Regions from separate parts of the Paraburkholderia phytofirmans OLGA172 genome, predicted to be linked through region 2. Evidence: predicted binding sites of a transcription regulator. Region 2 holds the regulator's gene; the other holds the start of a gene.

The links. The regulator LexA, encoded in region 2, represses DNA repair genes until DNA is damaged. The targets are predictions, from matches to a motif close to ACTGTATNNNNATACAGT.
Region 1: a site for LexA is predicted at 1,528-1,545, ahead of imuA (translesion DNA synthesis-associated protein ImuA). Genes of this name have one in related genera too.

Annotation. Positions count from the first base shown of each region.
Region 1 covers NZ_CP014581.1:88,976-96,050, reverse strand. The annotation lists gene AYM40_RS37510 (hypothetical protein) at 1-91, shown strand, start outside; gene AYM40_RS37505 (hypothetical protein) at 94-564, shown strand; gene imuA (translesion DNA synthesis-associated protein ImuA) at 822-1,520, opposite strand; gene AYM40_RS43370 (hypothetical protein) at 1,718-1,843, shown strand; gene AYM40_RS37490 (hypothetical protein) at 2,168-2,731, shown strand; gene AYM40_RS37485 (hypothetical protein) at 2,756-3,100, shown strand; gene AYM40_RS41715 (hypothetical protein) at 3,435-3,668, shown strand; gene AYM40_RS37475 (plasmid fertility inhibition factor family protein) at 3,686-4,159, shown strand; gene AYM40_RS37460 (hypothetical protein) at 4,901-5,155, shown strand; gene AYM40_RS41710 (hypothetical protein) at 5,158-5,844, shown strand; gene AYM40_RS37450 (hypothetical protein) at 6,218-6,811, shown strand; gene AYM40_RS37445 (hypothetical protein) at 6,908-7,075, shown strand, end outside.
Region 2 covers NZ_CP014578.1:2,168,326-2,175,400, reverse strand. The annotation lists gene cysT (sulfate ABC transporter permease subunit CysT) at 1-596, opposite strand, end outside; gene AYM40_RS09305 (sulfate ABC transporter substrate-binding protein) at 774-1,823, opposite strand; gene lexA (transcriptional repressor LexA) at 2,137-2,787, shown strand; gene AYM40_RS09295 (hypothetical protein) at 2,845-3,189, shown strand; gene AYM40_RS09290 (DUF2939 domain-containing protein) at 3,393-4,037, shown strand; gene AYM40_RS09285 (universal stress protein) at 4,161-4,625, opposite strand; gene AYM40_RS09280 (ATP-binding protein) at 4,824-6,167, opposite strand; gene AYM40_RS09275 (response regulator) at 6,167-6,826, opposite strand; gene AYM40_RS09270 (TolC family protein) at 7,041-7,075, shown strand, end outside.

The DNA of each region.
Region 1 (7,075 bases), on a different replicon from region 2:
CGTTTCTGCGGCCGAAGACGGCCTGATCGTGCTGCCGGAACATGATTACCGCGTGCTGAAACGCTGGCAAGAACAACCATACGGATTCTGAGAATGCCAACAAAAATGCTGCCGCCTGCGCCTGAAGGCGTGTCGATGTACTTTTACATGAAGTTCGCGGCCGGCAATGAAACGTTCGGCGACGAGTGGTACAGGTTCGAAGCGATGGAGGATCTGCCGCCGTGCCTCAAGCACGACTATCCAACGCGTGATATTGAGTTCCGTGTACCTCCGATCTGCAGGGACTTCCAGCTCGTCACGATAGACCTGCAGAGCGCTCTGGACACGATGCCGCCGAGCGAACGCCTGCACCTGAATCCCGCACGCTGGAGCCGGGTTCGTCGCGACCTCAGCGAAGGATGGTGCTACACGCCATACATGGGAGTTGAGCAGGGCAAGGCCACGCTGACTGATGGCCGGCACCGAATCGTCGCAATGATGAAGTTCTTGCAGCTCGAGCACGCGACGTTCTCGGTGCCGCCCAAACACGTCGAGACTGTACGTGCGCAGTTGAAGACCCGATAGACAATAGCCAGCGGAGGAAAGTGCGATGACCGATCGGAGCGATGTTCTGTACACGTATCGTTGCAAAGCGTGCGGGCATAGCGGTCAACGGCGGCTCCCCGATGAAGCGCACGACGGGGAAGAAACAACGTGCGACGTCTGCGGATCCCCTGTGACCGTGGAGTGGGACGATGGCGTGAAGTTCGACATTCCCAACCGCGCTTAGCAATAGCTGCGTGCGACACAGGCACTCCCGGGCGTCGACCACGGACGCCAGTTCAACGACGTTCGCCGACCAGTTCCATTGCTTTGTCAGGCATTACGCGTGCGGTGCGTCGGTGCGGGCTGAGAAGAAGCGGCGAGGGGCGCAGTTCGATGGGCAGGTTGCCTGCCATTGAAGGCCCCTTGCGCTTGATCACTTCCACACTGACGCCCTCGGGCCTTGGTCGGACCGTGAGCCGAAGCTCCGCCGGCGACGGATCTGTGGCCCGGATCAGCGGCCTGACCACGAAAAAGAGCGCGCTGCCTGAGCGTGCCGCGAGTTGAAGGCGCCGCAACGAGTCCGCCCGGATCGCCTCCTGCCAGAAAATGAGTGCGCCGCAGCTCCCGGCCTTCAGAATCTGCTCGGCCGACCATAGCGCATCGGCACTTAGCCTCGGGCGCAGCAGCAAGACCTTGTCGACCGGAACGCCTATGTGCGGGAGCGCTAGAGCATTCAGCAGTTGCGGCGGCTGCAGGAAGGCGAGGGGGCGACCGCCTACGGTGGCTAGCGCCGGCGCGAGCAGCCGAAGCTCACCAATGCCAGTCTGCTGGATCAGCGGCTCGGCAAGCGCCCCTTGGGGCCACCCTCCGCCCGGAAGCTCGGCAGAGAGCGCCTCATAGCCCGTATCGACCGTGTGCCCGCTGGCACGGCCGAGTTGTGAGGCTCGCCATAAGCCTGGGTGTATCGCGTCGAGCGAAGCGGGTAGAGCGCCCATGTCAACACCTGTATATCCATACAGAATAATGCTCTTTTCGGCGACCGGCGCACTCCCCGTCCACAACCGCGCCGAAACATCGACCATTCGTCACGTCTGGCGTGCCCGCCGGCGGGCCACGACGCGCACCCGCCTCGCAGGTTATCTACGCCTGTTTGACATCCCTCTCTGCAACGAACCCATCAAAGGAGGTAACGATGTTGCAGAGTCTCTTTGTCTCGGCTGGACTGGTGGCGTGCCTATTCGGTGCGATCCGACAGGAGTATCAACGCAGCCTCACGCTCGCAGCTGCGCTTATGTTGATCGGCTTGTTACTGACGTAAAGAAGCGCGCGCCAATGAGGACGGCGCGCGCTTTCCCTATGGCTTTTGATGCGACCCGCCGCGGTCGGCGATTTCCCGCCCGCAGCCGGGATGTGCCTCGTACAGACGTCCACTCGCGCCAAACACTATGCGATCAAGATTTGGGCTGACATTGCCGATATTGAGGGGCGAGGGGCGTTTCCATCCGCAGATTTCGAATGCCCAGCCGGCCGATCACAGATGGCAATTTCTCTTGAAGATACGTCTTTGGAGGCGTATATTCATACCTAACTTAAATCAGTACCAAGCATGATTAAAATCAACAAATAAAACGGGCACGCACGTATGACGATTCGTTCAAAGATCTACTTCGCAGCGCTTTCCTGCGCTGCAGCGCTCACTCTCGCGGGCTGCGGCAAACCCGATCACATCGAACTGCTTGGCGTCCACCCTGGTATGACGCAGGATGCGGTTAAGACAGCCTCACCTTCCGGATCGTCCTTGTATTGTCGTGGAGACGGCGACGCCGCGTTTGATCAGGTCTCGGGTCTCCCGCCAAGCACGACGCTCACGTTCTGCACGTGGACCAGCCTGGATTCCGCAGGGGCGCGAGTACGCTCCCAGGTCACCATTGGGAACTTCACAAGCGCTGAGCAGCAGTTTGCGTTTGATAATTCAGATGGCTTTCTAAAGAGCTTCTCGGTTGAGATCGCCGGCAATGCGTTCGATCCGATCGTGAAGAGCCTGACCGAGAAATTGGGTTCGCCTAACTCTACGTCAGGTTTGCCGGGAATCATTGGTGGCATCCATTGGGAAGCTAGGGACGGGACGCTGACAGCCACGACGGACGAACAGCGCCCGTACATGACTCTCCTGATGCTGCAAGCTTCCACTGCCAAGCGCAGCTGACAGGAAATAAGGAAAAGGGCACGTGTGATGCGAAATCTCGCCGATCGATTCCTAGGGCTTGCGCTCTCGTGCATGCTCTTCGACGTACCTTTGGCTAATCCGATGGTGGTCGCGCAAAAGCGAGCAGCCCGCGGGATGTTTCTGTCGCTGGCATCAAGCGCTGCGCTCTCCGGACTCGCTGTCGTGACCGCGCCGAAGGCGGCTACGAGCGGCGGGCTGGTGCCCGTGGCTGCCATGCAGCTGCGCGTGACCGCAGGACTTGGCTGGGCGGCTTTCGCGGCGGCCGCAGTCGGGATGTGCTTCATAGTCCGCTATGCGCTCGTGGTTATATGGCCCGATCGCTTTGTGAAAATACTGCATAGCCAATGAGTCAAGCCGACCGCACTCGTATGGAAACGACTAGGCCGTTCAACGCTTCTGAGCGGCGAATCAGTGGTCACGATAAACATCTCAATCAAGGGTAAGCAGAGTGACGACGGAACAACAACAGGTGGCCTGCAAGGACGTCACTGTTGGCGATGCGATACGACCTTCTACGGTGCAGATTGGCAGCGAGTGTGGCCGACTGGCAACCGTGGTCGGAGTCACCGTACTTGGTGTCAATGTAAAGATCGATACGGACCTCGGATTTAGCGAGTTCCTACCGGTCAATCGAAGCATCACTGTTTGGCGGTAATTCATCCAGGCAAAGGAGGAGATAGCCATGAGCATCTACAAAGTACCCGGCTGTAACGGCGAAATCCACGTAAGCACACTGCCTAGCGGCGACCTGACGGTCAAGGCGCACGGGGACCGTGCTGCCATTGACGTGGCGTGCGCGGTCGCGGGGCGACACTTTGGCACATGGAACACTCAGCATGAGAACTGGATCGTTCCTCGACGCAATAGCATCTTGCTAACAAACGACCTGACGATCTGTTGCAAAGCGGTTTGCTAGTCGGAAATTAGGCTTCCATGAAAAAAAAAACCTGGCGGGTTCACCTCGGCGTTACCCACACGCCGTACGCGTATGTCGAATTCAAACGTAGCCATGAACACGCTGCTGGCTACACGGTTGTGCTGGTCGACGTGAAGCGGCTGATGGGCTGCTTCGAACGCGACCAGCTGGTAATTGGTCGGCCTACGGAATGGACCGAAACGAAACGGGAAGGTATCCGGCAGTTCCTGGACCCGAAGGAAGGCGCCTGTGAAATGCCCGTCGTTGGATTTTCAATCCGGACAAGGACGCACCGTAGGCTCCTGGGATTCGCTACACCTCGAATCGAGAAGGTCCCGGTAGCTGGCTTCACAAATGGTCGGCATCGTGCCAGATATCTTCAGTATGCTGGCGCGAAAGTGATGCCAGTCGAGGTCCATGAAGCTGAAGCCGCGTTGCTCCGCGAGCGTTGCGGTGCCTCTGGTCACGGATCCGAATGCGAGGTCCGTTGATGCCCGGAACAAACAAAAAGCCACCTCGAAATGTGGAGACCCCTAACTTGATAATCCTGCGACTTCACTACGAATTGATGCGCGCGGCAGCTCACATTGTTGCGCCGGTCATGCGCGTTACTGGCTTTCGTTTCTCTAAGGCCTGGCGCGGGAACAAAATCATCAGTCATGTTGAGGCAAACCTGCTGGCCGACGGAATCAAGCCGGATCGGATTCGATTCTGACTCTCTGGAGTCTGCCTAATAAAAGGCGTGCTGTTGGCTGCGATCGTTTTTGGAATTCGGAGCCATGTTCGTGATCACCGCACTACTCGCAGTGAAGTACGGGGCACGCTAAGGCTAATTGAGATCGCGTCCTTGGCGTGACACGTCGCCGGCAGGCCGGTAACGCGGAACGCCGGTTCGAGACACTTTCCGGCCGTTCGGGCGGCCTTCTTGTAGGTAAATGAATCATATGACAGGCGAGCAATTCGACGTGCTCACAATACTGCTCGGCGGCGACCGGAATAGCCCCGCAAACCATGCCGCGAGGGCCGTACTCGTTGACGGAATGACACAGGCTGACGCCATGCGATTTACCGGGGCCACGCGTTCGACAGTCCACGACGCTGTAAAGCGATACGGCTCACGCGATGAGCTAATTCGCCGAGCATATTTGCCCAAGTCGCAACGCGAGTAGCAATTTTCTGTATGCCTGTAAGGGCATAGACATACCTCCTGCAACTACACGAAAGGAACCACAGTGAAATCGAGAAAACCAATTGAAATTGCCGCGTCGAAATACGGTCGCAACTGCGCGATCGCTACGTTCATTGCCTGGGTTATCGCTCAGGAGCTGATCATGGCCCATTTTTATGGCTGGCACACCAAGGCGACGTCGAGCGACCTGCTTACGTCGGGTACGCTGTTGCTGATCGGGGCCTTTGTCGCGATGTACGTCGGGAAGCGTGGCGATGCGCGGTACAAGCGAAATAAGGCTGCGGAAACGGCACTCTGAACATGGTCTTCCTCCCCGTTTTTCTCTTCGCCGCCTATGCAAATCTGATTCTTGCCGTGCGTGGCCTTTTGGCCAAGGGTCGAGCGGCCATCATTGCCCAGGCACACTTCCTTGTTTGCATGGTCGGAGCGCTGGGATTACTCCTTGGGTTTGAACTGGTGCCGGACCCGAGGAGGGGCATCGCCGGCGACGCGTACAACTGGTCCGTCGTCGCCTTCTTCGTGTTTGGCCTGCTTACGGTTCTCATGTTCGGGGCACGCCTCGTCGGGCTGGCCCGCGACAGATCTGCGCAGAAAGGCGTCGCGTTACGTTTCGGACTGGCGATTTGGGCGGTAATCGCGGGCCTCTATATTTGCGGCACTGTTGCGGATCACTGGCTGTTCTTCCGACATCCGGAGCAAGCGGGCGTCGTCGATCCCTCGTTCGTCGGTCCCTCTGTCAAGTGCGAAACCGCAGTCCTTGTTCGGCTCGACGGCGACAAGGCTATCTACCGTTGCCCACACTCTGTCGAGTTTGGCAGGGACTACAGCGAACCTTTTCTGCCCTGGCCGTCGTTCACCCAAGGCGAGGCAGACGGCAGGCAACTCAAACGCGAATCCGAGAGCACAAACGCGACTGTCGCGGCATCGAAAGGGGGCGTCGTCGTCGCGATCCCTGCGAGCGAGATTCGCGTGATACCGACGCAGTAGTTTCGTGCTGTCCAGGGATGTCCGCCTACAGCCCTACTCGGCCTATGCGACTCCGCCAATCGCCCCGAGCACGGTGGCTGCCAAGCTCTCTTGAAAACGGCGCTCTCCCGCGCCATTTTTCCCGCGGCAGCGCTCTCCCAGCCTCCCGAAATTGCCGCTCAGACCGCGCAGTCCAGTCCGCCGGAGTGCTGAACGCTATCGCCACCGAGCACGCTTTAATATTGATTGTGCTCACTTTTTTAACTGATTAAAATTATGTTTGTTCGTTGCGATTCCGGGCGAACGTTTTCCGAGTCCAACACAAGATGCCAGCCTGTTCCGGGGAAATTCGCGCAACGCTTCGTTAGCAGCGCTGGAAAGAACGTGATTGGCAATGGCCAACACCAACAAATCAACGACTGACCAAATCCAAATGACGATTCAGACCATCGCCCACGCACTGCTCACCATGTCGCAGCAGGAATCCTTCCTCTTCTTTGCCTCTATCGCAGCTACGGTTTACTCGGTCCCGCGTTTCTTCCGTCGCCTGAAGCACAAGCAAAATGCCGGTACGGCGACACAGCAGCACAACATCGCGTTCGTCCTCGCGATCGCGGGCTGGATCGCGCTCTGTGTCAATTTCCCGTTCAATCTCGTGCTTCGAGAAGACACGTTCGACTGGATGTCTGCCTGCGTTGTCCTTGTAGGAACGTGCTGGGTAGCGATTGGCGCAGTGATGACGAAGAAAGAAGAGAGCGACATGCTCGCCCTGCTGACCCCGACCGCAGGGGCTGCCCAGCCGACTGCTATCGAGACGTTGACCGTCAAGGCGCTGGTCAACGCCTCCGCATACTGCCGTAGCGGCCTCGTCGTCATCGCCTTGGGCACGCTGATCCAGATGGCTCATCTGGTGGATCGGGCGCATCCAAACCTTTTTGCGATGTCACAACATGTGCAGACCCAGGCGCAAGCGGGATCCGCCGAATGATTGTCCGCCGCCTTTGGCGTACCGGCACAGTTGCGGCGAGGTAACGGGATGCCTAGCCCTGAACATATTAGGCTGACCGCGCTCGGAGCCCGCTGGATGAAGCGGCAGGGCTTCGATGTCGTCGGAACAGAGATCATTGCCACGGGAAGCCGCGAACAGCCAGACGTGATCGGCTTTCGCGCCGTCTGCTCGATCTTGATCGAGGTCAAGATAAGCCGTGGCGACTTTCTCGCGGACGCGTTGAAACCGGAACGGCAGACCACT
Region 2 (7,075 bases):
AAGGCTGGGAATACGGCCGGCAGCACCACGCGGCGAAACGTCAGCCAGCGCGACGCGCCAAGGCAGGCGGCCGCTTCTTCCTGCTCGCGCTCGAACTCTTCGAGCACCGGCTGCACGGTCCGCACGACAAACGGCAAGCCGATGAAGGTCAGCGCGATCAGCACACCGGCTGGCGTGAAGGCGATCTTGATGCCGAGCGGTTCGAGAAACTGCCCGATCCAGCCGTTGCCCGCATACACCGCCGCAAGCGAAATACCGGCCACGGACGTCGGCAGAGCAAACGGCAGATCGACCACCGCATCGACGATGCGCTTGAACGGGAACGTATAACGCACCAGCACCCACGCGACCAGAAAACCGAACACGGCGTTGATCAGCGCGCCGCCGAGGGCCGAGAAAAACGTCAGGCGATACGACGCGAGCACGCGCGGCGACGTGACCGCGCGCACGAACTGAGCCCAGTCGAGCGTCGCGGTCTTGAGAAAGGTCGCCGCAAGCGGAATCAGCACCACGAGGCTCAAATAAGCGACCGTGATGCCGAGTGTCAGGCCGAAACCGGGCAAGGCACTCGGTTTTCGGAAGGTCAGCGTCGTCATGCTCAGTACTCTTTCAGGGTTGATGCCGGTGGCTCTTTTTTCGGCCGCCTGGCTGGCCACAAGCGCGCCGGGCGGGCGCGCTTAATGGCGAGGTGTGACTCACATGTCTAACTTCAACGTCTAACTGCGACGTCTTACTGCGTATCTCGTCCCGCCGTGTGCCGCGCTGTGTGGCCGTTACTGCGGCGAGTAAATCGAATCGAACACGCCGCCGTCGGCAAAGTGCGTCTTCTGCGCGTTCGCCCAGCCGCCGAACGAATCGTCCACCGTGTACAGCTTCAGCTTCGGAAACTTCGAGGTCAGCTCGGCCGGCACCTTGTTCGAACGCGGGCGGTAGAAGTTCTTCGCTGCGATTTCCTGACCTTGCTCGCTGTACAGGAAGTTCAGATACGCTTCGGCCAGCTTGCGCGTGCCGTGCTTGTCGACGACCTTGTCCACCACCGCAACCGGCGGCTCGGCCAGAATGCTCACCGACGGCACGACGATTTCAAACTTGTCCGGACCGAATTCCTTCAGCGACAGGAACGCTTCGTTTTCCCACGCGATCAGCACGTCGCCGATTCCGCGTTGCACGAAGCTGGTGGTCGCGCCGCGCGCGCCCGAATCCAGCACGCCGGCATTCTTATAGAGCTTGCCGACGAATTCCCTGGCCTTCTGATCGTTGCCGCCCGGCTGATGTTCGGCATAGGCCCATGCGGCCAGGTAGTTCCAGCGCGCGCCACCCGATGTCTTCGGATTCGGCGTGACGATCGACACACCCGGCTTGATCAGATCGTCCCAATCCTTGAGGTGCTTCGGGTTGCCCTTGCGCACCAGAAACACGATCGTCGACGTGTACGGCGAGGCGTTGTCCGGCAAACGCTTTTGCCAGCCTTTGTCGAGCAAACCCTTGTTGGCCAGCGCGTCGATGTCGTAGGCAAGAGCCAGCGTCACGACGTCCGCCTGCAAACCGTCCAGCACCGAGCGTGCTTGCGCACCCGAGCCGCCGTGCGACTGCCTGAAGGTGACCGTCTCGCCCGTTTTGGCCTTCCATTCCTTGCCGAATGCCTGATTGACGTCCTGGTACAGCTCGCGTGTCGGGTCGTACGAGACGTTCAGCAGCGTCGTCTCGGCTGCATGCCCCTGTGTCGTGACGCCGAGCGCGGCGATCGTGCCGGCTGCGCCCAATGCGAGCGCCGCGATGAGTTGTCTGGTCCTGCCTGCCAGCCCCGTGCCTTGATGGTTCATGCCAACTTTCTCCGCGTTGTGGTCCGCTGAAACAGCGTGGTGTTGTTTTGCGTCGCGGTCACGTGCACATGAGCGCCAACTCGAAGGGCAGTCTATCGAAGCGCTTTCATCATTAATAATAATGTTTCTTCATTTTTTAATACGCAAAAGTGGTAATGACGGCCAGATAAGGCGTTGCAGCACGAAAATGGGTATTAAGACATCCATTTCCGACGCTGGAACGCCACCCCGGGCCGCGAACTTAAAGTAAAGCTTGAATTGCGCGGAATACTGTATAAAAATACAGTCACCTGTTCATACATACAGTAGCGCCATGACCAAACTCACCGCACGACAGCAGCAGGTTTTCGATCTGATCCGCCGGGCCATCGAACGCACCGGCTTTCCGCCCACCCGCGCGGAGATCGCCGCCGAGCTGGGGTTCAGTTCGGCCAACTCGGCAGAAGAACATTTGCGGGCGCTGGCTCGCAAGGGCGTGATCGAACTCGCGGCCGGCGCATCGCGCGGCATTCGTCTGCTGGCGGGGCCGGAAGATTCGCCGTACCAGTTCACGCTGCCGCACGCCAGCATCATGCAACTGTCGCTGCCGCTGATCGGCCGCGTTGCAGCGGGTAGCCCGATCCTTGCGCAGGAACATATCTCGCAGCACTACGCGTGCGACCCGGCGCTGTTCTCGAGCAAGCCGGACTATCTGCTGAAGGTACGTGGGCTGTCCATGCGCGACGCGGGCATCTTCGACGGCGACCTGCTCGCGGTGCAGAAGAAAAGCGAAGCCAAAGACGGCCAGATCATCATCGCGCGCTTGGGCGACGAGGTGACGGTCAAGCGCTTGAAGCGCCGGCCGAACGGTATCGAGCTGATCGCCGAGAACCCCGACTACGACAACATCTTCGTTGAAACCGGCAGTGCGGAGTTCGCGCTCGAGGGTATCGCCGTCGGGCTGATCCGCCCGGGTGAGTTCTAACCCCCGCTCGTGCTCCACCCCAAAGCTGCCCTAACGTTGAATCGCCTGGAGAGACTCATGGAACGCCTTGCCCGCCTGCTGCCTTTTCGCCAGTTCGGTCGTTTGCGCCATCTGCGCAAACTGGTGCCCTGCTCACTGATCGAGGCGTCCTCGGCGAGTACTCCATCGCTGTTCGACACGCCGGCCGGCGTATCGGGCTTGCCCTCCTCGCTGCCGGCTTTTGCTCGCGTGTCGTTGAATTCGGGGCTGAATACGGCTGAACCTGCGCGTCGCGCGCCGGTGCGCGTCTATCACGGGCCGTCACGGCTGATCATGGTCGGCACGGTAGACGCCGTGTGCCGCATGATCGATCGTTGCATCGCCGACGAGGCCAATGTGCACGGCGCGGTGTTCGAATCATAAGCGGCACTGCGGCTGCACTGCCCGTGCACTGCATTCCACTGCGGCTGTGCGGCTGTGCGGCGAGCGGCCAGCGGCATGCGGCGTGCGAAGCGCGGCCTAAGGTCTTTCGGCCGCCCGCGGCCTCTCGGATATGGCATCGTCTGGGATCGTTTTCGCGTGGCCGCGGTCCACGTTAGATCACACCTGATGGAGAATCCCACCCGATGGCAGTTTCAACTCGCACGAGACGCAGCGGCATCCGGCCGCTGATTGTCGCTTTGATTGCAATTGTGGTGATTGCCTTGTTGGGGTTCGGTTACGCGTCGCCCTACATGGCGCTGAATAACCTTAAACGCGCGGCGGATGCGCGTGATGTGCAAACCGTCAATGAATACGTCGACTTTCCCGCATTGCGCGAGAGCCTGAAGCAGCAGGTCACCGGTTTGTTAACACGTCGGCTCGACGCGCATGGCAGCGGCAATCCGTTCGCCACGATTGGCGCAATGATCGGCGCGGCATTGATTGGTCCGCTGGTCGACGCTTATGCGACTCCCGACGGCGTTGCGGCATTGCTGAACGGCATGCCGCCGCGCGGCAACCCGGGCGAACGGCCGCCTGTTCCGCCGGTCTCAGCGGCGCCCGCACCGGAACCCGCGCCCCCTGTTGCCGGCAATACGGCCAACGGCACAGCTAATAACGAGAACAACGCGACGCCACCGCAACCACCGCAAACCACTGCGGGCTATCGCAGCCTGAACGAATTCGTCGTTACCTATCAGCATGGCGCCGGTGACGCGCGTTACTCGGCGATCTTGCGGCGCGAAGGCTTGTTCACATGGAAGCTGGCCGCGGTCAATCTGAACGAGTGATCGTCTGGCAGGCGCTATCGACTTGAGCGAATCATAGTTTGACCGACGCGGTCGCCCTGATCGAACGACCGCTCGGCCCACGTGGCCCTTTCAGCCCAGTGCGCGCCCCACCACCGCTGTGCGTCAAGCCGCCGCTTGCTGCTGCTCCTGCGCGGACGAGCACGCCACCAGAATGCTGCACGAGACCCGATCCAGCAGCGGGGTATTCCCCGCACCCATCCACCATCGTGCCAGACCGGTGCGGCAACGATGGCCGACCACCACGAGGTCGACATGCAATTCGTTCGCCAGGTTGGCGATCTCATCGATCGGATGGCCAAACGCAAAATGCCCTTGCGCGGTCACGCCGCGTTCGGTGAGCCAGTCCACCCCTTCCTGCAGGATGTCGCGGGCCGTTTTTTCGAAGCTGCCACAGGCCACATCGGTCAGCAGGCCCGCACTTTGCGCAATGGTCGAGCGCATGTCGACCACTGACAATAAGTGCGTTTCCGCCTTCAGATCCAACGCGAGGTCGGCGCCGCAACGTAACGCTTTGCGGCCTTCGCGCGAGCCGTCGTAGCACAACAGGATTTTTTGGTAGCTCGCCATGATTTTTCTCCCATTCCGCGAGAAGTGCGGTCTGAATGAATCATGGTGCGCCGCAATTCAGGTTGCAAGGGATGGAAAACGCTAAGTGCGCCCTAAACAGGTACGTGTTGGATTCGATCCGCAGGCGCGCCATTTGGCGACATTGTGCTCGGCGAGGTGATGTGGGCGGCCAGCAAGTCGATGAATAGGGGCTGGGGCTCAAGGAAAGCCCAACGCCGTCAGGCCAAAAACCGAAACACACAAACCACTCCGCCCAACATTATTCCGCAAGGAAAGCCCAAGCTGATGCCGCGCGGCGATCCGCGCCACAATCGCCAGCCCAAGCCCGCTGCCCTCGCCCTGGGCTTCCTCCCCGCGATAAAACCGATCGAAAACCCGCTCGATTTCAGCCTCCGGTATCCCGGACCCGCTATCCACCACGTCAAACCCCACCCGCTCGCCAGAGCGCTTCAGAATCAGATCTACACGCCCGCCCCGCGGCGTATGCCGGATCGCGTTGTTGATCAGATTCCCCAGCAACACACTCATCCCATGCGGCTCAGCCAGTACCGTATAAGCATCGTAGTCCGCACGGGCGTCTTCACACTCGAGCCCGAGATCGATCTCCTTGGTCTCCGCGAGCAGCGAAAAATCCCCCACCGCCTGCTCGCCGATGCGGCGCAAACTCACCGACACCATCGACGTCACCGGATGTGCATCCTCACGCGCCAACGTCAACAACTGCTGCACCAGGTGAATGATCCGGTTGACCCGCCCCTCGACGCGCTCCAGCGTTTGCCCTTCGCCCTTTAACGAGCCGTCGCGGGAAGCCGCCTGCAGTTGCAGCTTCAGCGCGGCAAGCGGCGAGCGCAGCTCATGCGCGGCATCGGCGATAAACGTGCGCTGCGCCTGCGAAGCAACGTTCAGGCGTTGCAGCAGATCATTGAGCGCTCCCACCAGCGGCTTGATTTCGACCGGCACGGTGCCGTCAAGACGCAGCGGCTCCAGCGAATCGAGCGACCGGGTCGTCAGCGCGCGCGTCAGCCCGCCGATCGGCGCCAGCCCCTTTGCCACCACCAACAGCACCAGCACGATCGTCACCGGCACCAGCACACCGAGCGGCCACAACGTATGCAGCGCCAGTTGCAGCGCAAGGTCTTCGCGTACGGAGATCGGCTGCGCAACCTGGATATAACGGTCGCGCTGTTCCAACCCGAACGCGCGCCAATGATTCTCGCCGCGCTTGACCGTGCTGAAGCCCGCAGGCAAACGCGAGAATACCGGCGCCTGCATCGAGTGATAAATGAGCTCGCCAGACCGGTCCCAGATCTCGATCACGACCCGATCGTCGGCCAGATCGCCCAGGTCGGGATTGCGATGCTCGCCGTCGCTCGCACCGGCCAGGTTCGATGGCAAGGACAGCGCCACCGTGCGCAGCTCGTAGTCGAACAGTTCACTCGCTTCTTCGCGCGCGGTGTGAAAGATGCCGAAGCCCGCCACGCCCGAAGCCGCGGCCAGCCCGAAAATCAGCCAGCCCAGCAGCCAGCGGCGAATCGACGTCATCAGCACCTCTTCAGACGGTAGCCCACGCCGCGCACGGTCACCACCTGCTCCGCGCCGATCTTGCGCCGCAAACTGTGCACGTGCACTTCGATGGTGTTGCTGCCCACCTCTTCGCCCCAGCCGTATAACTTCTCTTCCAGCTCGGCCTTGGTGAACACGCGCGTGGGTTCTTCGATCAGCGCCTGCAGCAAGGCGAACTCGCGCGGCACGAGCGGCAGCACTGCGCCGCTTTTGGTGACTTCGTGTGCCGCGGGATCGAGTGTGAGTTCGCCGTGCGCATAGATGGGTTGCTTCTGGCCGGTGCGCCGCCGCAACAGCGCGCGCACCCGCGCGGCCAGCTCGTCGAGGTCGAATGGTTTGATCAGATAATCGTCGGCGCCCGCATCGAGGCCGCGAATCCGATCGTCGACCGCATCGCGCGCAGTCAGGATGATCACCGGCGCGGCACCGCCGCTCTTACGGTAGGCATTGAGCACGTCGATGCCGTCCTTCTTCGGCAAGCCAAGATCGAGCAGCACGAGGTCGTAGACGCCGTTACCCAGCGACAACTCTGCCGCGCGGCCGTCTTCGGCCCAGTCGATCGCGTAGCCCGAACGGCGCATTGCGCCCAATACCGTCTCCGCAATCATGTCGTCGTCTTCGACGAGTAGCAGACGCATGGTCTCTCCTCTCTCCAGTTTGCCGGCATTGTCCAGCCCGTTAGCTTAACGCTTCCTTATGTCCTCCTTAAGAGAAGCTTAGGCGACGCTGAAGGGAGGCTTATCGGACGCTTAAATTCCGGTTAAGCGTTCCTTAAGCTCTCCATGAGCAGAATCGGCACCTGTTCTGCGACGTCCGCTCGCGGCTGCCTCACCTTTTTTTCAGGAGCCGGATTTGCCCGTTTTCAACGCCGCCGCAGCGGCCATTTC